DNA from 3 places in the Micromonospora sp. NPDC047812 genome. Region 3 is predicted to be linked to each of the others. Evidence: riboswitches for the same ligand, from Rfam matches in the RefSeq annotation. Region 3 holds a riboswitch; each other region holds the start of a gene.

Region 1 (7,157 bases), on a different contig from region 3:
GGTGGCCGCGTCCGCGCTGTGGAACGTGACCCGGTCGGAGGCGCCCCGCTCCGTCGCGCGCAGCCGGGCCCGCTCGGCGTCGCGCTCCACGCCGTCGCCGGCGATGCCGTGGGCCGCGCACAACCGTAGGAGCAGCTCGCCGTTGCCGCAGCCAAGGTCCAGGGCTCGCCAACCCGCCCCGGTGGGAGTCAGTCGCCGGACCAGGTCTGCTGCCCGATCCTCGCCGAGCGGCGAGTTGAAGGTCAGGTTGGCCGCGGCGGCGACCAGGTAAGTACTGCGATCCTGGCTGTTCACCGGCATACGGTACGACAGTGGGCCCGTGCCCGAGGGGCGCCGAAATCGACGGTCGAGACTCCGTCCTGGTCAGGGCCTTGGGGTGGAACGAAGACGGAAATCGGACCCGCGTAGCTGGCCGTGATGATGAACGAGGTGGTGTCGTCCGCCGGGGTTCACGTCGGTCAGGCTGGTGATGAAGTCCGAGCGGACGTGTACGAGCCCCTGCCCGGTTCGCCCGCCTGGGTGCCGGCCAGCGCGGTGGGGACGACGTCGGCACGCGACGGACACGGCTGGCTCAACGCATACGATCATGCCCGTGGAGGGTCTGGGAGCCCTCGGCGCGGTGCTCCGCGGCGCGCTGAGTTGCCTGTTCGTCTGTCTGATGCTCTGTGCCGTCGCTGCGGCTTGGGCAACTTGGCCCACGCGCCGGTAGTGGCCACTGGCCGCCTCGGCCCGCCGTAGACGTTGAGGCGGAACTGATGCCGCAACGGCCGTAGGGCGGCACCGGAGCGCCTTGCTGCTGCCGGACTCCGGTCAGTTGTACAGCCAGAAGGCAGCACAGCCGTAACAGAGCGCAAGTAGCACGACCGAGGTGAGCAGCAGCACGAGCAGCGTGAGCAGTTCGGTGCGCGCCGCTGGCAGAGACGGATCCAGCGGGCGAACTGCCCCCGGCGGCTCAGAGTCGGGCACGGCGTGATCATGTCAGACCCGAGGACGGCCGCGAAGTTGTACGCGTGACGAGCCGTGCCGTCCGCGCGAAGGGGCGCTCCACCGGCCGTGATGCTCGAAACGTCTGCGGTCGGTGGCGCCGGTTTGGTTGCGTCTCGCGCTCGTCAGTGACCGCTCCGCCCTCTGGCTACCGGTCCGTGGACGGCCCATCGAAATCAGCCTGGCGCTCGGCCTGCCAGTTGGCGTGTCCCTTCAGTAGGTATCCGGTTCAGTAGATCGCGAACAGGATCAGGAAGCACGTGAAGAACACCCCCGAGACGATGCTCGCAATGACGAGTGCTTCCCTGCCGTTCGACAGCCCGTGTGTGGCGAATCCGGCGAGCCCCAGGAAGAAGAAGATGACCATGTAGATAGGCAGCGTCGCGCTGTCGGCCGGGTGAGGAACGCGAGGCAGCCATGGGGCCTGAGAGTCTTTGTCGATCACGCCGTGAGTATCGAGGACGCTCACGGTGGGAGCTAGCGGATCTTCTCGTCGCCGCGGACCGTCCGATGCCCACCGCAGTTCACCAGCAGGCCGGGGATGACCGGGGCTGATGGCACGCGAAATGATCGTTGGCGTTAAAGTGCCGAAGGCCCCGGTCGGGACTCGTGTCCTGACCAGGGCCTTTCGCGTGGAGCGGGTGACGGGAATCGAACCCGCACTGTCAGCTTGGGAAGCTGATGTTCTGCCATTGAACTACACCCGCAGGCGGCACCACTGTACCTGAGTCGTCACGTCGGTGCACCCAGGTACCCCTCCGACACCACCCGCGCCGCGATCTTGGCAGCAAACGGCCCCCATAGGTGCCCGAACTCACCAAGATCGCACCACGCCACCGCCAGCCGCGCCACCGCCAGCCGCCAGCCGCGCCGTCGTGCAGCTCGACGGGCCCGGTCCGCGCGCCCTGGTCCGAACCGGGACCGCGAGTCGCATCCCCATCGCCGCACGTCGATCGTTCACGCGTACCGCCAGGAAAAAGTTCCACCGCGGCAACATATGGGCGTTCTCAAATACCTCGATCGGTTGTAACGTCTGCCCAACGTTCCAGCCACGGCGTGACATACCCCCTGTCGCGCCGCCAGAAAGAGGTGGGCCCATGGGACTCCGTCCCAACCTGCTGACCCGGCGTACGGCCGGTGTCGCGTCGACGACCCTCGCGCTGCTGATCAGCACCGCCGCCGTGGGCGTCGTGCCGGCCGCTTCGGCCTTCTCCGCCGCCCCGAGCGAGGTCTGCGTCGAGCCGGCCGACGTCCACTCGGACGCCCGCGTCAAGCCCGGCGGCGGCGCCGAGCACGAGCCGAACGAGTTGACCCTCGCGGAGACCCGCGAGCGCGAGGCCGACCTGGCCGCCGCCCTGCGCGAGCGGGCACGGTTCCGCGCCGGCGCCGGCGCCTCCACGATGGCCGCCACCGTCACCATCCCCGTGGTGGTGCACGTGATCCAGGAGAACAGCACCCGGGCCGGCGGCAACATCCCCGACTCGATGATCAACTCGCAGATCAGCGTGCTGAACCAGTCGTTCAGCGGGGCGACCGGCGGCGCGTCCACCGCGTTCAGCTTCCAGCTCCAGACGATCAACCGGGTGACGAACCCGTCCTGGTACCCGATCGTGCAGGGTTCCTCGGCGGAGCGGTCGATGAAGACCTCGCTGCGTACGGGCGGCAAGAACACCCTCAACATCTACCTGGGCGAGCTGAGCGACAGCCTGCTCGGCTGGGCGACCTTCCCGACCCGCAAGCTCAGCAGCATGGACGGCGTCGTCGTGCTGAGCGAGTCGCTGCCGGGCGGCACCGCCACCAACTACAACCAGGGCGACACGGGCACCCACGAGGTCGGCCACTGGCTGAACCTCTACCACACCTTCCAGGGCGGCTGCTCCGGCTCGGGCGACAGCGTCAGCGACACCGCGGCCGAGGCGTCGCCGGCCTCCGGCTGCCCGACCGGGCGGGACACCTGCACCGCCCCCGGCGTCGACCCGATCACCAACTTCATGGACTACAGCTACGACTCCTGCATGTACCAGTTCACCGCCGGGCAGGCCAGCCGCATGCTGACCGCCTGGAACGCGTACCGCGCGGCGTAGTTCCGCCGTACGACCGCACCGGTGCCGGCCTCGCTCGACGGGGCCGGCACCGGCGTCTGTGCGGCCGGGCACACGGGGACGGTGCGGGGGTCACGGTGCGGCGCCCCGGAGGGGGGACGGCCCAGGGCGCCGCACCGCGTCTCAGGCGGCGGGGCGGGCGGCGTGGTCGCCGGCGCACCCCGACCGGGTCTCGGGCATGAGCGCGGTGCCGCCGGCGGTCGCGCGGGGGTCGAGCCACACCTGGACGGCGGGCCGGCCGTGCCCCTCGCCGGCGCCGCCCGCGACGCCGGACTCACGGCGGGCCAGCATCGCCACGTCGACGGTGAACTCGAAGACCCGCCAGTCGACCTGCGGTGCGGCCCGGTGGCTGCGGGCCAGCCGGGCGACCCGGGCCGGGTCGGTCACCGGTTGGGCGTGGCCGGCGACGTAGGCCTCGTCGTCGCTCTCCTCCGGCGGGAAGGAGTGCAGCGCGTAGCGGCCGTCGCGCTCCAGGTCGCGCCGCTTGGGCGAGTCGACGACGAAGCAGAAGAGCCCCTCGTCGGTGATCACCGGGGAGACCGGGTGCACCCGGGGACCGCCGTCGGCGCGGACGGTGGCCAGGTAGCCGAAGCCCGGCCCGTACTGCTGCATGAGAAGGCGGATCCCGTCGGCGAGGCGGGGCTCGTCGGCGGCGAATTCGGACCAGGAAGCCATGCGGACATTCTATCGAACAAACGTTCGAACACGCACTCCGACACGCAGGTCACGCGCATCGCTCGCTAAGGTGTGCGGATGCTGCTCTCCGACCGCGACCTGGCCTCCGAGATCGAGGCGGGCACGCTCGCGCTGGAGCCGTTCGAGCCCGCGCTGGTGCAACCGTCCAGCATCGACGTACGCCTGGACAAGCTCTTCCGGGTCTTCAACAACCACCTCTACACCCACATCGACCCCGCGCAGCAGCAGGACGACCTCACGTCGATGGTCGAGGTGCCGGAGGGCGAGCCGTACGTGCTGCATCCGGGCGAGTTCGTGCTCGCCTCGACGCTGGAGGTGATCACGCTCGGCGACCAGCTCGCCGGCCGCCTCGAAGGAAAGAGCTCACTGGGCCGGCTCGGCCTGCTCACCCACTCCACGGCGGGCTTCATCGACCCGGGCTTCTCCGGTCACGTGACCCTCGAACTGTCCAACGTGGCCAACCTGCCGATCACCCTCTGGCCGGGCATGAAGATCGGGCAACTCTGCATCTTCCGGCTCTCGTCGCCGGCGCAGCACCCGTACGGCTCGGCCGTCTACGGCTCGCGCTACCAGGGGCAGCGCGGGCCGACCCCGAGCCGTTCCTGGCAGCACTGGCGCACCTGGCCGACCCGCTGACCCGGACGCAGCGGGCCGGGACGGGCCCCTTCCCGCACCGGAGGCGTCGGGAGGGGCCGTCCCGCCGGCTCAGCCGGGCCGGCCGTAGCTGTGGATCGGGCCGTCGTCGACCTTCTTCATCTTGATCGGCACCCCGGCACGGGAGGCGTGCACCACCCAGCCCCCGCCGACGTACATGCCGACGTGGTGCAGGTCGCTGTAGTAGAAGACGAGGTCACCCGGGCGCAGCTCGCCCCGGCTGACGGTCGCGGTGGCCCGGCGCTGCTGCGCGGCGTTGTGCGGCAGCGAGACCCCGGCCTTCGCCCAGGCGGCGAGCATCAGGCCGGAGCAGTCGTACGAGTTCGGCCCCTCGGCGCCCCAGACGTAGGGCTTGCCGATCTGCGCACAGGCGAACTTCACGGCGGTGCCGGCCGCGCCGCCGGGATAGCCGGCGGGGCAGGGTGCGGGGCGCAGCGGCCCGCCGCCGCCGTTGCCGTAGATCCGCAGCCGCAGCTTCTGCAACCGGTCGATCTCGGCGTTGATCTGCTTCTTCTTCGCCGCGAGCTGGGCCTCGGTGCGGCTGAGCTGGACGACCATCTCGTCCAGCGGCGCCTTCTTCGCGGCCAGCCGGTCGCGCAGCTCGGCGACCTGCCGCACGTCCTGCTGCTGGTGCTGGGCGAACCGGTCGAGCAGTTCGAGCTGCCCGACCATCTCGCTCGGTGATCGGCTGCCCAGCAGGGCGTTGACGGCGGAGACGTTCTCGCCCTTGTAGGCGCGGGCGGCCAGCGCGCCCACCTTCTCCATCGCCTGGTCGACCTGCTTCTCCAGCGGCCCGATCTGCGCGGCGAGCGCGTCAGCCTGCTTCCGCCTGGCGGCCAGGCCCTGTCGGGTGGCGTTGTGCCGTTCGATGACCGGTTCGAGCTTGTTCCAGTCCTCGTCGATCTGCCGCTCGATCTCGGCGACCGTCGGTTCGGCGTGGGCCGCCGTGGCGCCGCCGGTCAGGACGACGGCGAACGCGGCCAGGGCGGCGAGGGCGGTGGTGCAGCGGTACCAGCGTGGGCGCGGCGCAGCCGTCACCGGGTCGGCGAGGGCCGACCGGGTCGACGGTGGCCGCGGGGCATGGTGTGCCACCGGGCTTCGTACTCCTTCTTCCGGACCGCCTACCGGGTTAGCTGACGGGTTCGGGCGGGAAGGGGCGCCCTACCGCAGGATCGCGGATTCACCCCGGGGAACCTGGGTCCCCGGCTCGCTCGGGAGCGACTCGGCGGTGTCGGACCGTCACCGCCCTGGTTGGACGGATTGTCACCGGCCGACGAAGGACCAGAGTAGAGACGACCGTTATCGATCCGCAACCCTGCGGGCGGTGACACTCCGTACCCACCGGGACCGGACGGATCCGCAACCCGGACGACGAAGATTTCCTTCCTTTTAAAGTGTCTGACGGAAAGGTATTGACCAGAGGCGGCGGGCGGGGCGAAGGTGGCCCCAACTTCGCCCGTCCGAACTGGGGGTCTGATGCACCTGTCAGCGACATCGAGGAGCAGACGCGTCCTGCTGGCCGCCGCCGTGGCCGCCGCCATGGCGGCGACGCCGCTCACCGCCGCCGGATCCGCCGCCGCAGCAGCGCCGGTGGACGACCGGCAGCAGCAGTACGCCGCCGCGGCGGCCGAGTACGGCGTGCCGGAGAGCGTCCTGCTCGGGGTCTCCTACCTGCAGTCCCGCTGGGACACCAACGCCGGAACGCCGAGCACCAGCGGCGGCTACGGACCGATGCACCTCACCGACGCCGAGCACGTCGCCGCCATGTCCGGCGGCACGCACCACGACGAGGGCACCGAGGACCCGCGCGGCGACGACTCCCGCCCGTCCCTGGCCGAGGCCCACGAGCCGCCGGCCACCCCGCCGCCCGCCGAGGCCGCACTCCGGACCGTCGACGCCGCCGCCGGTCTGACCGGCGCCAGCGAGGAGGCGCTGCGGACGGACGTCACGGCGAACATCCGGGGCGGCGCGGCGCTGCTGGCCGCGTACCAGAAGGAGATCGGCGCCCCGGTCGGAGCCGACACCGACCCGGCGGCCTGGTACGGCGCGGTGGCCCGGTACTCCGGCGCGGACAGCGCCGACGCCGCGGCGGCCTTCGCCAACGAGGTGTACGCCACCATCGCCACGGGCGACAGCCGGGTGACCGACGACGGACAGCGGGTCACGCTGGCCGGCCGCGCGATCCAGCCGGACCGCTCCTGGCTGGACCGGCTGCGCCTGCGCAAGCTCACCCGGCCCGACGGGCTGGAGTGCCCGAGCGACATCTCCTGCGAGTGGATCCCGGCCCCCTACCAGCAGTACGGCCCCACGCTCGGCGACTACGGCAACCACGACCTGGGGAACCGGCCCGCGCAGCAGAAGATCGAGTACATCGTCATCCACGACACCGAGGGCTACTTCGGTCCCAGCGTCAACCTGGTCAAGGACCCGAAGCGGGTGGGCTGGCACTACACCCTGCGCTCGGTGGACGGGCACATCGCCCAGCACATCAAGACCAAGGACGTCGGCTGGCACGCCGGCAACTGGTACGTGAACTCCAAGTCCATCGGCCTGGAGCACGAGGGCTTCGCCGGGCACGGCACCTGGTACACCGAGGCGATGTACCGCACCTCCGCCAAGCTGGTCCGCCACCTGGCTCGGGCGTACAACATCCCGCTGGACCGCAACCACATCATCGGGCACGACAACGTCCCCGGCACCGTCGCCGCGAACGTGCGCGGC
Region 2 (7,157 bases), on a different contig from region 3:
GGCCGCCCCGGCGGCGACGGCCCGGGCGATCGGGTGCTCGGACGCGGACTCCAGCGCGCCCGCGAGCCGCAGCAGCTCAGCGCGGTCCTCACCGGCCGCCGGGACCACGTCCACCAGGGTCATCCGGCCGGTGGTGACGGTGCCGGTCTTGTCCAGCACGACGGTGTCCACCTGCTTCGTGGACTCCAGCACCTCCGGCCCCTTGATCAGCACGCCGAGCTGCGCGCCCCGGCCGGTGCCGACCAGCAGGGCGGTCGGCGTGGCCAGCCCGAGGGCGCACGGGCAGGCGATGATCAGCACCGCCACGGCGGCGGTGAACGCGGCGGTCCCGCCCGACCCGCTGCCGAGCCACCAGCCGAGGGTGCCCACCGCGAGGGCGATCACGATCGGCACGAAGACCCCGGAGATCCGGTCGGCCAGCCGCTGCACCGCCGCCTTGCCGGTCTGCGCCTGCTCGACCAGCCGGGCCATCTGGGCCAGTTGGGTGTCGCCGCCGATGCGGGTGGCGGCGACCACCAGCCGGCCGCCCGCGTTGACGGTCGCGCCGACCACGGAGTCGCCCGGGCCGACCTCGACCGGGACGGACTCGCCGGTGAGCATGCTGGCGTCGACCGCCGAGGTGCCCTCGTCGACCACGCCGTCCGTGGCGATCTTCTCACCGGGCCGCACCACGAACCGGTCCCCCACCACGAGCTGGTCCACGGGGATCCGGGTCTCCGTGCCGCCGCGCAGCACCGCGACGTCCTTGGCGCCCAGTTCGAGCAGGGCGCGCAGGGCCGCGCCGGCGGTCCGCTTCGCCCGCGCCTCGAAGTAGCGGCCGGCGAGGATGAACACGGTCACCCCGGCCGCCGCCTCCAGGTAGATGTTGCCGGCGCCGTCGGAGCGGTTGATCGCGAGACTGAACGGGTGGGTCATCCCCGGCGTCCCGGCCGTGCCGAGGAAGAGCGCCCAGACCGACCAGCCGAACGCCGCCAGGGTGCCGAGCGAGACCAGGGTGTCCATGGTCGCCGCGCCGTGCCGCAGGTTGATCCAGGCCGCCCGGTGGAAGGGCAGCCCGCCGTAGACCACGACCGGGGCGGCCAGGGTCAGCGACAGCCACTGCCAGAAGTCGAACTGCCAGGCGGGCACCATCGCCAGCACGATCACCGGCACGGTGAGCACGGCCGAGACCCACAGCCGGGTACGCAGGCCGCGCAACTCGTCCACCGGCTCGGCGGCCGGTTCGCCACCGGCGGGCGTGGGCGGGGGCGGCAGGGCCGCCGTGTAGCCGGTCTTCTCCACCGTGGCGATCAGCTCGTCCGGGGTGACCTCGTCGGCGTACCGGACGGTGGCCTTCTCCGTGGCGTAGTTGACGGTGGCGGTCACCCCGTCCATCCGGTTCAGCTTCTTCTCGATCCGGGCGGCGCAGGAGGCGCAGGTCATGCCGCCGATCGCCAGCTCGATCTGGTTCGGCGCCGTCAGCAAGGGCTTGGTAGTCATCACGCTTCCCGTCAGTCGTGCCCGTGACCGGGGACGCCATGGCTGGCGTCGGCGGTCGGGGAGCTCGTGGCGGCGGGCGTGCCCGCCGTCGGGGAGCCGGTCGTGGCCGGGACACCCGGCGCGGTCGGGCTGCCGGCGACGACGGTGAACTCGGCGGTACGCACGACGCCGCCGTGCTTGAAGTCCAGGTAGAGCCGGTAGGCGCCCGCCGACGGCATTTCCGCCGAGAAGCTCACCTCGGGGCCGGGCCGCGTCCGCCCGTCGCCCGGCTCACCGTGCGGGTGCACGTGCAGGTACGCCAGGTCGCCCTGGCGCAGTGCCACCAGGTGGCCGTACGCGCCCAGGTAGGGCTCCAGGTCGGTGACCGGCGCGCCGTCACGGCTCACGGTCAGGGTCAGCTCGGCGGTGCGGCCGGGCTGCGGGGCGCCGGCGAGCGTGACGGTGTAGCCGTCGACCGTGGTGCTGGTCGCCGGTGCGGGCAGGGGCCGCCCGGTCAGCGCGCCGGGGACGGTCACGTCGACGCCGAGGGTCAGCGCCTCGCCCCCGGTCGGGGTGAAGTCGGCGAACGCGCGCCAGACGCCGGGCCCGGCGAGCGGCGAGTCGACCCGCCAGGTGCCGTCGGGCGCCATCTCCGGGTGCACGTGCCGGAATCCGGAGAGATCGCGGCGGGCCACGATCAGGTGCATGCGCTTGTCGTGCGCCACGTCGTACGCGGTCACCGCCCGGCCGTCCGGACCGGTGACCTGGAAGGCGAACTGCCCGGCCGGGGCGTCCACCGGACGCAGGGTGTAGCCACGGTCGGAGACGAGCAGGCCGCCGGGCAGGTGTGCCGCCGCGCCGTTGTCGCCCCCGTGTCCGGCTCCGCCGTCCTCGCCGTGCCCACCGCCGGCCTCGTGCGGGGCCTCGGCGGGCGGTGCCACGGGGTCGGCCACCCGGCCGACCCCGTACGTCGCGCCGAACACCACCGCGAGGCCGAGGGCGAAACCGCTCAGCTTCGTCGCCGTGTTCATGGTGTGCCTCGTTTCCCCCGTGCCCGATCTCAGACGCCGACGAGGTCGTAACCGGCCTCGTCGACGGCGGAGCGCACGGTGTCGGTTTCCAACGGGCCCTCGCTGGTGACGGTGACCCGACCGGCGGCGACGTCGACCTGGACGTCGCTGACGCCCGGGATCGCGCCGACCTCGGTGCTGACCGCGGTGGCGCAGTGCCCGCAGGTCATGCCCTGCACCTGGTACGTCGTGGTGATCATCGAACTCTCCTCTCGCCGCCCCCAGCATATACCCCCCGGGGGTAAATCGGAGGCGGACCGGTGCCTGTGCCTTGTACCGGTACCCGGTGGGGGTATGCCGGCCAGGAACGAACGTACCATACCCCCGAGGGGTACGCTATCCTCGTCCCCATGACCACACCGACGCCCACCCCGATCAGGGGATACACCGCCACCAAGGACCAGCTGCTCGCGCGGCTGCGCCGCGTCGAGGGGCAGGTCCGTGGCATCGAGAAGATGGTCGACGAGGACCGCTACTGCATCGACGTGCTCACCCAGATCTCCGCGATCCAGGCCGCCCTGGACAAGGTCGCGCTCGGCCTGCTCGACGGGCACGCCCGGCACTGCATGCACGAGGGCGCGGCCGAGGGGCGCGCCGACGAGATGGCCACCGAGATGATGGCCGCCGTCGGCCGCCTGATGAAGCGCGGCTGACCCGTCCCGGCCCCTCGGCCCCGCGACGAAACGCGGGCACACGGCGACGCCACACCCCGACACCACCCGCACGACCTGCGCCCGGATGTCGGGGTGGCTACCATTCGGCCGGTGGCCCTCCCGATTCCGCACCGCCCGCCCCGCGCGCCCCGCCGGGCGGCGACACCGACCAACCGCGACCGGACGGAGGCCCGGGACCGCGGTACGTGACCGCGCCACCACACGGAAGCGATCCCCGTCCCGGCCACGCGGCGACGGGTGAACCGACCGGCCCGCCGGCACGTACCCCGCCCTGGATCCGTTGGGAGAAACTCGTTGGGCGCCGACCACACCCGTCCCGCTCCGTCCGCCCCGCCGAGGGTGCGGCGGATCCTCGTCGCGACGGTGGTGCCCCTCTTCGTCGCCACGCTGGTCGCCGCCCTGGTGCTGTGGCCGTGGGACGCGCCCGACCCGCCGACCGGCACCGACGCGCCCCGCTACCACGGCACGGTGACGCGGGTCGTGACGGAGCCGTGCCCGCCCACCCCGGAGACCCCGGAGGGGAGCCCTGGCGGGTCGCAGGGCCCCTGCGGCACGGTCACCGTACGGGTGCAGGACGGTCCCGACGCCGGCCAGCAGGTGGAGACGCCGGTGCCCGCCGGCCCCGGCGCGCCGACCGTCGCCGTGGACGACGAGATCATCCTGGTCGAGCTCACCGATCCCGCCGACCCCACGGCCAGCACCTACAACATCGCCGAGCACCAGCGCGGCAAGCCGCTGGTCTGGCTGGTGGCGCTCTTCGCGGCCGCCATCGTCGCCTTCGGACGGTGGCGCGGGCTGGCCGCGCTGGCCGGCCTGGCGGCGAGCTTCGCCATCCTGCTGACCTTCGTGCTGCCGGGCATCGGCGCCGGGAGCCCGCCCCTGCTGGTCGCGGTCGTCGGCGCCGCGCTGATCATGTTCGTGGTGCTCTACCTGACCCACGGCGTGACCGCGCAGACCTCGGTGGCCGTGCTCGGCACGTTGGGCAGCCTGGTGCTGACCGGCGTCCTCGGCACGATCGCCACCGCCGCGACCCACCTGACCGGGTTCGGCTCCGAGGACGCCACCACGCTGTCGATGTACCAGGCCGACGTCGACCTGCACGGGCTGCTGCTGGCCGGGATCATCATCGGTTCCCTCGGCGTGCTGGACGACGTCACGGTGACCCAGGCCGCCACGGTCACCGAGCTGGCACACGCCAACCCCGGGCTGTCCCGGACGCAGCTCTACCGGGCGGCGACCCGGGTCGGCCGGGCGCACATCGCCTCGACGGTGAACACCATCGTGCTGGCGTACGCCGGCGCCTCCCTGCCGGTGCTGCTCCTGCTGACGGCCGACTCGCGGGCGGTGACCCAACTCCTCACCAGCGAGTTCCTCGCCCAGGAGATCGTCCGCAGCGCGGTCGCCACCCTGGGCCTGATCGCCGCCGTGCCACTGACCACCGGGCTGGCGGCCCTGGTGACCACGGCCGGCCGCCGCGGCGGGAACGCCACCGACCGCGCCGCGCCCGCGCCGACGCCCCGGCCGGCCGCCGACCGGTCCGAGGCGCTGGAGGCCCTCAGCGGGCCGCGCGCAGACACGCCGTCCGCCGCTCCCGCCGGATGGCCCGACCGGGACAGGAGCACGGACACCGCATGGTGACACTCCTCAGCGTGACCGAACAGGACGTACGGCCTGATAAACGCGTCACTGCTCACCGTCCGCCATTACGAAATAACGCATTTAGTCGGCTTAGGGACGTAGATCCCCGGGAGTGTTCTCGGGTAACCTCGCTGCCGGTCACCGCCGAAGGCGCGCAGCGGCGCCTGCGGTGCCGCCGCCCAATCGCCGCGAGGCGAACCGGGGACCCAGGTACGTGGGGTGAATCCGCGACAGCGGTAGGGGCCACTTCCGCCCCGAACCCGTCAGCTAACCCGGTCGGCGGTCGACGGAAGGGAAAACTGTGACGGCACCCCTACGCCGCTGGTTGACGCCCGTGGTGGCCGTACTCGCCGCCCTGGCGGTCTTCGCCGGGCCGCTCCCGGCGGCGGCCGCGCCCACCCCGCCCAAGCCCTCCGGGCACGGGGACGACGAGCCCAAGCTGCTCGACGACCTCATCGAGGCCCGCAACCGGTCCTACGTGCAGGCCAAGGCGAAGCTGAAGAAATCGGAAGAACGCCAGCTCGAACTGGCCCTGGAGGTCAACCGGGCGCAGGCCGAGCTGGACGCGCTGGCCCCCCAGGTCAGCCAGATCGCCGCCCAGTCCTACCGCACCGGGCGGATCGGCGCGGTGTCCATGCTGCTGGACACCACCAGCCCCGACTCGTTCGTCAAACGCGCCGCCGCCCTCGACGAGCTCAACCTGGTCAACTCCAAGAAGCTGGCCGAGGTGAACGCGATCAAGGACCGCGCCGAGCAGGCCAAGCTGGCGCTCGACGCCGAGGTCCGCGAGCAGCAGAAGCTCACCAACGAGATGGCGCGCGGCAAGCGTGAGGCGGAGAAGGCGCTCGCGCTGGTCGGCGGCAGGGGGCTGACCAGCGGCAAGGTGGTGGCGACCTCGCCGGTGGCGAAGATGGCGCCGGGTCGTACCGCCGACGGCGACTGGAAGCCCCTGTCCTGCACCGAGAACGACCCCACCACCTCCGGCTGCATCACCGCGCGCACGCTGCACATGTACAAGGAGGTCAAGCGGGCCGGCTTCAACCGGTTCGTCGGCTGTTACCGCTCCGGCGGGCCGTACGAGCATCCGAAGGGTCGGGCCTGCGACTGGTCGCTGCAGAGGAGCGGCTTCTCCCCCTGGCACAACGACGACACCTACATGTACGGCAACAACCTGACCGCGTTCCTGGTCCGCAACGCCGACCGGCTCGGCATCTACTACGTGATCTGGAACCGACAGATCTGGTTCCCGGCGACGGGCTGGAAGTCCTACAGCGGGCCGTCGAACCACACCGACCACGTCCACGTGTCACTGCTCTAGCCGGACCACACGCACACAGAGGGCCGCCCCCGCCGGACGCGGGAGCGGCCCTCTGCCGTCGTGCGGGCCCGCCGCGACGATCTGCCGGCGGGCGAGGTCAGGCGAGCGCGGCGCTGGCCGCCGGCTCCGGCGCGTCGGCCGCACGGGCGGGCACCGAGGCCACCGTCCGCACCTCGCCGGCGGTCAGCCGGTACGACATGCCGACCACCCCGCAGCGGCCGGCGGCCACCTCCGCGGCGAGCACGGCGGAGCGGCCCAGCATCGCCTCGACGGTGTGCGCGATGTGGATGTCGACGATCCGGTCGATGTCGTCCACCCCCTCGGCGGCGGCCCGGCGCAGGCTCGGCACCACGGCGTCCACCACGGCGCACAGGTGCCCGACCGGCTGGGTGCCGGTGGCGTCCGCCGTACGCGCCGCCTGGACGGCCCCGCAGGAGTCGTGCCCGAGCACCACCACCAGCGGCGTGCCCAGGACCGTGACGGCGTACTCCACGCTGCCCAGCACCTCGGGGCCGATGGTGTGCCCGGCGGTGCGGACCACGAAGAGGTCACCGAGGCCACGGTCGAAGATGATCTCGGCGGCGAGCCGGGAGTCGGAACAGCCGACGATCACCGCGAAGGGGTGCTGCCCGTCGGCGACCGCGGCGCGGTGCCCGGCGTCCTGGTTGGGGTGGCGCGGGGCGCCGGTCACGAACCGCCGGTTGCCGGCGTGCAGCTCGGCGAGCGCCTGCTCGGGACTCGCAGGGACGGTGAACGTGGTGCCGGCGTCGGCCGGGGCTCCACCCGTGGTCGACACCGGGAGCGTCCGCTCCGGGCCCGGTTGGGTTCCTGGCGATCCGGGACGACTCATCCCACACCTCGCTCCGCACGTGAACGGCCTGGTCACCCGGGCCGACGCTGGACGCGGGCTGCCACCACCGTCACACGCACTGCAAGATACGTCAAGGTATGCGTGATATGCATTTCATATGTTCGGCGGGCCCGGCGCGACGGCGGTCG
Region 3 (7,157 bases):
TGACCGGCCAGGTCATCGACGTGCGTCGCGCGCCGGGCGAGGTGCCGGCCCAGCCGGGACCGGCGCGGGTGGAGCGGGACGCCAGCCCGGTCGACGCCGGCTGACGCGGATTTCGGGCCACGGCGGGAAACGGAGCCGACATGCGTGGTGACCTGGTTCGGAAGCTGCTCGCCCGCGCGCTGGCCACCGGCCTGGCGGTGCTGGCGTTCCTCGTCGTCGCGCTGACCGGCGCGACCGGCTGGGGGCTGGGGCTGGCCGTGGCCGCCCTCGCGGCGGCCACCTGGGAGCGGCGGGTGCGGCCGGGCGCCGACAACGCCGCCGAGACCGCGCTGGTCGCGGCGGCGATCCTGGTCGGGTACGCCCGCCGCCTCGACGCCGGCTTCGATCCCGCGCTGGCCGTCACCGCCCTGGTCCTGCTGGGGCTGGTGCTGCTGGTCAATCCGCTGCGGGACGCCGGCGGCCTGGAGGTGCGCGCCGCGAACCTGCCGGTGCGCTCCTGGACGCCGCTGGTCGCCGCCCGCCTCGGCGACGCCCTGGCGGGGCTGCTCGCCCTGCTGGCGCTGGCGGCCGTCGCGGGCCTGCCGGCCGGTGTCGCGCTGGCGGCGGTCGCCCTGGTCGCCGCCGGTGCCGGGGCGGTCGGGCTGGACCTGGCCCGGCGCCGGTTCCGGCCGGGCGCCGGCGGCTCGGCGGTGTCCCGCGCGCTGCGCCGGCACCGGCCCGAGTTCCTGCTGCACTTCTCCGCGCCGCCCGGCTCGGAGTACCAGGTCACCATGTGGCTGCCGTACCTCGAGCGGATCGGCCGGCCGTTCCTGGTGATGGTGCGCGAGCCGGAGTTCCTGCCGTTGATCGCGGCGGCCACCAGCGCGCCCGTGGTCTACTGCCCCACCACCAGGGCGATGGACGAGGCGCTGGTGCCAAGCCTGCGGGTGGCGTTCTACGTCAACCACGGCGCGAAGAACAGCCACTGCATCCGCTTCACCCAGCTGACCCACGTCCAGCTGCACCACGGCGACAGCGACAAGGCCCCCAGCGCCAACCCCGTCTCGGCGATCTTCGACCGGATCTTCGTCGCCGGCCAGGCCGCCATCGACCGGTACGCCCGCGCCGGGGTGGACATCCCGGCGGAGAAGTTCGTCGTCGTCGGCCGCCCGCAGGTCGAGTCGATCGAGGTACGCCCCGAGCCGGCGCGCGGCCGGGCCAACCCGACCGTGCTCTACACGCCGACCTGGACCGGGCACAACGCGGACGCGAACTACTGCTCCCTGCCGGTGGCCGAGACCCTGCTGCGCCGGCTGCTCGACCGGGGCGCGACGGTGATCCTGCGCGCCCACCCGTACACCTCGCAGAACCCGGCCTCCGCCCGGCAGCTGGGCCGGCTCACCGAACTGCTGGCCGCCGACCGGGCCCGCAGCGGCCGGCAGCACGTCTTCGGCGCCGCCGCCAGCCGGGAGCTGACCCTCACCGAGTGCGTGAACCGCTCGGACGCGCTGATCTCCGACGTGTCCGGGGTGATCTCCGACTACCTCTACTCCGGCAAGCCGTACGCGGTGACCGACATGGTGGACTCCGGCGACCGGTTCCCCGAGCAGTTCCCGCTCGCCGAGTCGGGCTACGTGCTGCGGCGCGACATGTCCAACGCGGACGAGGTGCTGACCGCGCTGCTGGACACCGACCCGCTGGCCCCGGCGCGGTGGGCCACCCGGAGCCGCTACCTGGGTGACTTCCCCGCCGAGTCGTACGCCGAGGCCTTCCTGGAGGCCGCGCGGCGCCAGCTCGACGGGAAGTGGAACGCACCTGCCGCGCGCGCCGGCGGCGCCGACCTGCCGCTCGACCCGGACGAGGCGACGCTCTCCCCCGCCACCTGACGCCCCGCCTCGGGTGGGAACGGTCAGCGGTAGGGGTCGACGAGGTCCAGGACCGCCTCGGGGGCCTCGACGTGGGCGTTGTGCCCGAGGCCGACCAGGGTGACCACCGGCACGCCCAGCTCCCTGAGCTGGGCGTCGGTGACCATGGAGTCGTGCTCGCCGCGGGCCAGCAGCACGGGCACGTCGGTCGCGGCCAGCAGGGCGGGCAGGTCCGGCGCGCCCACGCCGAACGCGGCCGGGTCCATCGCCAGCCGCCAGCGGTCGTCGACCTGCCGCAGCCCGGCCTCCACGACGGGATGGTCCGGGGCGAAGAGCCCGGTCAGTCCGGCCACCCGCAGGTAGCGGCGGGCGGCCTCGTCCCGGCTGGCGAACCAGGTCACCGGCCGGGCCGCCAACTCACCCGCCTTCGCCAGCTCCGCCGGCGACCAGACGGCCTTGATGCCGAGCCCGACCACGGCGTCGACGGGCAGCCCGGCGCTGCGGGCGGCCAGTGCCAGACCGACCACCCCGCCGAGGGAGTGCCCCAGCACGACGAGCCGGTCCCCCGCAGCGAGCCCCGCGGCGATCCGCGCGGCCAGCCCCGGGAACGAGTACTCCGGCAGCGGCGGCGACCAGCCGTGACCGGCGAGGTCCGGCGCCAGCCACCGTCCCGTCCACCGACGCTCGAGCAGCGGCGCCCAGGGCAGCCACACGTCGCCGGTCGCACCCATGCCGTGCAGCAGCAGGAGCACCCGCCGGCCGTCCCGGTCACCCGATTCATCGACCATGGGCGCAGTGTGCCACCCACCGGACGCCGTGGGCGAGGGCCGTGACCCGGACACGACATCGGGCGTCGGCCCCCGGAATCCGGAGGCCGACGCCCGACGGTGTCGCTCAGGCGGAGTAGCCGCGGGTGGCGGCCCAGTTCGCCAGGGCGATGGTGCTGATCCAGTACGAGGCGGTCGCCGGGTTCGCCGAGTCGGCGATCTTCACCAGCCGCCCCTCGTCCTGGTAGCCGACCACGGCGATGTAGTGGCCGCCGGGGAAGGAGTGCCAGCCGCCGTCGGTGTCCGTGGCGCTGCCGGCGACGTTGACCACGACGCCCCGCCCGTCGGCGATGGCCGCGACGACGTCGGCCTGGAGCCGGTCCATCTGGGCCGGGGTGGCCGCGCCACCAGGGATCATCCGGGTCCGGTACGGGTCGCCCTTCACCACCGCGTTCAGCACGCGGGTGGTGTCCTGGGCCGAGTCGGTGCCCATCTGGTCGGTACCCAGCTGGGCACCGAGGGCGTCCTGGCTGCGCGCGATGCCGGCGGCGCTGAGGGCGTGCCGGACGGCCGCCGGACCACAGTTGTAGAAGGTGGTCTGGGCCTGGTAGTCGTAGTCCAGGGTCTTGGCGGCCGGGGGCTTCGGCGGCTCCGGCTTGCGGGTCAGGTCCGGGTCCGGGGCGGCGCTGGAGGCGCTGGCCGACGGGGCGGCGCTGGAGGCGGCCGGGGCGGCGCTGGACGGGGCGGTCGCGACCCTGGCCTGGCTGCGCGAGGCCGCGGTGTCGTCCCGCAGTTCGGTCGCGGCCACCGGGGCCTGCGCTGCGGCGGGGGCCTCGTCGGCTCCGGCCAGCAGCGCGCCCGTGCCCGACGCCAGCACGAGCGCCGCGGCGGACGCGGCGGCCAACTGGTACGGACGCTCGGACGTGAGGCGACGCAGCTGTCGCTTGAGGTGGTGCTTCACGGTTTCCTCCACGGGCTCGGGGGTGAGCGACCGTCGGTCCGCGCCGAGGGCAGGGCGGACCGACCGCGCGGACGGGCGTCCGGGCGGGTGGTGGGCCACTCAGGGAATGCGCCCGGGATGCCGGGCGACGGACGGTGACCGGTGGGTCAGCTCGTGACCTGCGGGCGGACGAGCGCGGGCACCGCGGCGCCGTGGAGACGGCGGAACGACCGAGGGGTGGACGGGTGTGGCATGAGGATGGAACTCCTTCCGACACCGCCGACCGGGTTAGCTGACGGATTCGGGCGGGAAGAACGCCCTACCACGGGCCCACGGCCCACGGATTCACCCCAACAAGCACTGGGTCCCCGGTTCGTCGTGCACGATTAGGCGGGTCGGCGCGGCGTCGCCTCTGGCGATCGGGTACCGCACCGGACGCGCCGACATTACTGGCCGGCCCGCGCCCTGCCAACCCCGTCCCACCTGCCTAAACCCTGATCGGGAGACAATTTTTGCGGGCACTTCGCCACTGACGCGACTCAATGGGACGACCGTTTCTGCGGGCACCTGCGGGTGACAACGGGACGAGTGGCGGACAACGGCGCCGAAACGCCGGAGGGAATCGACCGGGCCGCGCCGGATGACCGGTTCGCCGACGTGGTGACCGGCGTCACCGAAACGGTCGGGATTTCGTCGGCGGGCACTGCGGTCGCCGGGGCGGTCAGCGCTGGTCGGCGTACGCCGGTCGGTGGTCGTCGCGCGGATCGGCGGCCCGGGGGCGCGGCACGGCGTTGCCCCGCTCCCCCGGCGGCGTCGCCCCGGGGCCGCCGGAGTGCGTCCCGGCGTCGCCCCCGTCCCGCGGCATCGCCCGGGCCGGCCTGCGCGGGGTGAGCAACCGCATCATCGGCGTCTCGACGACCCGGTGCAACAGGCCGGCCAGGGCCAGGTTGACCAGCAGGAAGCCGAGCACCACCGCCGGCCCCCACCAGCCGGTGAAGCCGACGCCCCAGTCGCCGGTGAGCCGCAAAACGGTGATCATCACCAGGACGTGCACCAGGTAGAAGGCGAAGGAGACCTCACCGAGCCAGACCATCGGACGGGACCGCCACGGCGAGCGCCGCCCGCGCACGTCCGCGTCCGCCGCCGCGGCGATGACCAGGATGTACGCCACCGAGAGCAGCGCCGCCCACAGCTCGGCGCGGACCCACTGCGCGGCGACCACCCAGGTCGCCACGAAGATCAGGCTGGCCAGCGGCAGGCCCGGTCCACGCCACCGGCCGCGCCGCATCAGCTCGGCGGCGGCCACGCCCATCCAGAACTCCAGCGACCGCACCGGCGGGAAGATCTGGGTGAACCACCAGCGGCTCTCCTCCGGCACCAGCGCCTGGGCCGGCCAGAGCGCCAGGATGAGCAGCGGCACCGCGACCACGACGGCCCACAGCGCCCACGGCCGGGCCCGGCGGATCAGCGGCAGCGCCAACGGCAGGCAGAGGTAGAAGAAGAACTCGCAGGACAGCGACCAGCTGACGGTGTTGATGCTGTAGAAGTGGCCCGGCCGGGGGTCCCACGCCTGGAGGAGGAACAGGTTCTCCACCGCGACGAACCGGTCCACGGGGTCGGCGAACCAGGCCGCGACCGCCAGGGCCACCGCCCACAGCACCACGTGGCTCGGCCAGATCTTGGCCACCCGGCGCCGCCAGAACGCCCGACGGGTGTCGGTGGGTCGGGCCGACCAGACCAGCACGAAGCCGCTGAGGATGAAGAAGAACTGCACGCCCGACAGGCCGAGGGCGAAGGCCCAGTCCACGACGGCCTTCTGGCCGGGCTCGGCGATGATGCCCATCGTCGCGACGTGGAACCCGAAGACGAGCAGGGCGGCGACCCAGCGCAGCCCGGTCAGCGACGGCAGGCGGCTGGCCGGGGACGCGGGCCGGACGGCCGGCGCGGCGGTCGCGGCGTCGTTCATGCCGGCATCCCGACGATCCGCAGGGTCACCAGCACGTACGTCTCCTCCTCGACCCCAACCTGAGGTGCCCCGAGGGGCCCCGTGGGCGGCCCACCGGTCGGCGCCGCCCCGCCGGGCACCCTACCCGCCGCACCTGAGGCTCTGTTCCGTCCCGTCCGTGAGTGCCCGTTCTGTCCCGTAGGGGAATGCCCGTTCCGGTCGCCCCTGGGTGACCGTTCCGTCCCCGCGCGTGACGACGGATGGCGGCCGTCCGGGTTTCGGTCGATCGGTGGCTAGTATTCCCAGACCCGGAGGTGACGAGAGGCGGGGACGAATGCACCAGCGGATCCTGATGCGGGCGAAGAAGGGCCCGTTCGACGTCTACTCGCCCGAGGAGACGCACGAGCGGAACTGGATCGGCGACAACAACGGCAACCTCGTCTTCAGCCACGCCGCCCACAAACTGCTGCGCACCGCCACCGCCGAGATCACCTCGACCGAGTTCAGGATCAACCCGCGCGACGCCGACATGATCAACGAGCGGTACGACGTCTACGTCGTACCGCTCGCCAACGCCTTCCGCCGCAGCTACGCCCACCGCGTCGAGGCCATGACGAAGCTCATCGAGCAGCTGAAGATCCCGGTGGTGGTGCTCGGGGTGGGCGTGCAGACCGACGTCAACGGCGACCGGGAGTACCTGCGCCCGATCGACGACGTCGTGACCCGGTTCGTCCGGGCGGTCCTCGACCGCTCGCACAGCATCGGCGTCCGGGGCGAGATCACCCGGGACTACCTGCGCACCCTGGGCTTCTCGGCCGTCGACGTGATCGGCTGCCCGTCGATGTTCCTGCACGGCGACAGCCTGCGGGTGGAAAAGAGGAAGGCGTCGCTGTCGCCCGACGACAGGCTCGCGCTCACCGTCTCGCCGTACGTCACGTCCATGGCGGAGATCATCGCCCGGCACCACGCCCGGTACCCGAACCTGCGCTACCTGCCGCAGGACCTCAAGACGCTCGGCACGCTGCTCTACGGCGACGCTCCCGGGGACCGGGGCAGGACCAGCAAGATCCCGATCCACACCTCGCACCCGCTGTTCACCGAGGACAAGGTGCGGATGTTCGTCGACCCCTGGACCTGGATGGACTACCTCTCCGGGTTCGAGTTCGCGTTCGGCACCCGCATCCACGGCACCATCACGGCGCTGGTCGCCGGCACCCCCGGCTACCTCTTCGCGCACGACTCGCGCACCCTGGAACTCGCCCGGTACTTCGACATCCCGCACCGGGTGATGAAGGACGTGCCGGTCGACGTCGACGCCGCCCAGCTCTACGAGGAGGCCGACTACACGGCGCTCAACGCCGGCCACAAGTCGCGCTACGAGACGATGCTGGCCTTCCTCGCCAGGCACGACCTGGGCAACGCCTTCGCCGACGGCGTCAGCGCGGCCCGGTTCGACGCGCAGGTGCGGTCCACCACCTTCCCGCCCGCCGTACGTCCGGCCGCCGCGACCGCCCCCGACGCGCTGCTGGAGCGGATCCAGTGGTTGCGCGACCGCAACGTCGAGCTGCGCAAGGAGACGGAGACGCTGCGCGGGCAGCGCCTGCAGGCCCGGGTCAAGCAGGTGATCGGTGGTCGGGTGCGCCGGATGCTGAACCGCTGAG

Evidence for each region. A riboswitch is a leader RNA that binds a small molecule or an ion and turns the genes downstream of it on or off. The one in region 3 is predicted to bind cyclic di-AMP.
Region 1: linked by a shared signal. The riboswitch ahead of AB0883_RS13500 (NlpC/P60 family protein) and the one ahead of AB0883_RS02880 (C39 family peptidase) in region 3 are both predicted to bind cyclic di-AMP.
Region 2: linked by a shared signal. The riboswitch ahead of AB0883_RS11110 (hypothetical protein) and the one ahead of AB0883_RS02880 (C39 family peptidase) in region 3 are both predicted to bind cyclic di-AMP.

The regions. Positions count from the first base shown of each region.
Region 1 covers NZ_JBEYRY010000002.1:1,212,346-1,219,502, forward strand. Annotated here, with positions in the region: gene AB0883_RS13465 (methyltransferase domain-containing protein) at 1-294, opposite strand, end outside; gene AB0883_RS13470 (hypothetical protein) at 811-966, opposite strand; gene AB0883_RS13475 (hypothetical protein) at 1,214-1,429, opposite strand; tRNA gene AB0883_RS13480 (tRNA-Gly) at 1,618-1,691, opposite strand; gene AB0883_RS13485 (zinc metalloprotease) at 2,082-3,068, shown strand; gene AB0883_RS13490 (pyridoxamine 5'-phosphate oxidase family protein) at 3,210-3,761, opposite strand; gene dcd (dCTP deaminase) at 3,840-4,418, shown strand; gene AB0883_RS13500 (NlpC/P60 family protein) at 4,488-5,528, opposite strand; cyclic di-AMP (ydaO/yuaA leader) riboswitch at 5,541-5,674, opposite strand; gene AB0883_RS13505 (peptidoglycan recognition family protein) at 5,913-7,157, shown strand, end outside.
Region 2 covers NZ_JBEYRY010000002.1:723,488-730,644, forward strand. Annotated here, with positions in the region: gene AB0883_RS11085 (heavy metal translocating P-type ATPase) at 1-1,479, opposite strand, end outside; gene AB0883_RS11090 (hypothetical protein) at 1,491-2,489, opposite strand; gene AB0883_RS11095 (heavy-metal-associated domain-containing protein) at 2,519-2,728, opposite strand; gene AB0883_RS11100 (metal-sensitive transcriptional regulator) at 2,879-3,181, shown strand; gene AB0883_RS11105 (YibE/F family protein) at 3,497-4,840, shown strand; cyclic di-AMP (ydaO/yuaA leader) riboswitch at 5,007-5,138, shown strand; gene AB0883_RS11110 (hypothetical protein) at 5,142-6,158, shown strand; gene AB0883_RS11115 (carbonic anhydrase) at 6,256-7,008, opposite strand.
Region 3 covers NZ_JBEYRY010000001.1:632,134-639,290, reverse strand. Annotated here, with positions in the region: gene AB0883_RS02895 (bifunctional cytidylyltransferase/SDR family oxidoreductase) at 1-104, shown strand, start outside; gene AB0883_RS02890 (CDP-glycerol glycerophosphotransferase family protein) at 141-1,865, shown strand; gene AB0883_RS02885 (alpha/beta hydrolase) at 1,889-2,632, opposite strand; gene AB0883_RS02880 (C39 family peptidase) at 2,739-3,584, opposite strand; cyclic di-AMP (ydaO/yuaA leader) riboswitch at 3,814-3,954, opposite strand; gene AB0883_RS02875 (acyltransferase) at 4,273-5,517, opposite strand; gene AB0883_RS02870 (polysaccharide pyruvyl transferase family protein) at 5,831-7,156, shown strand.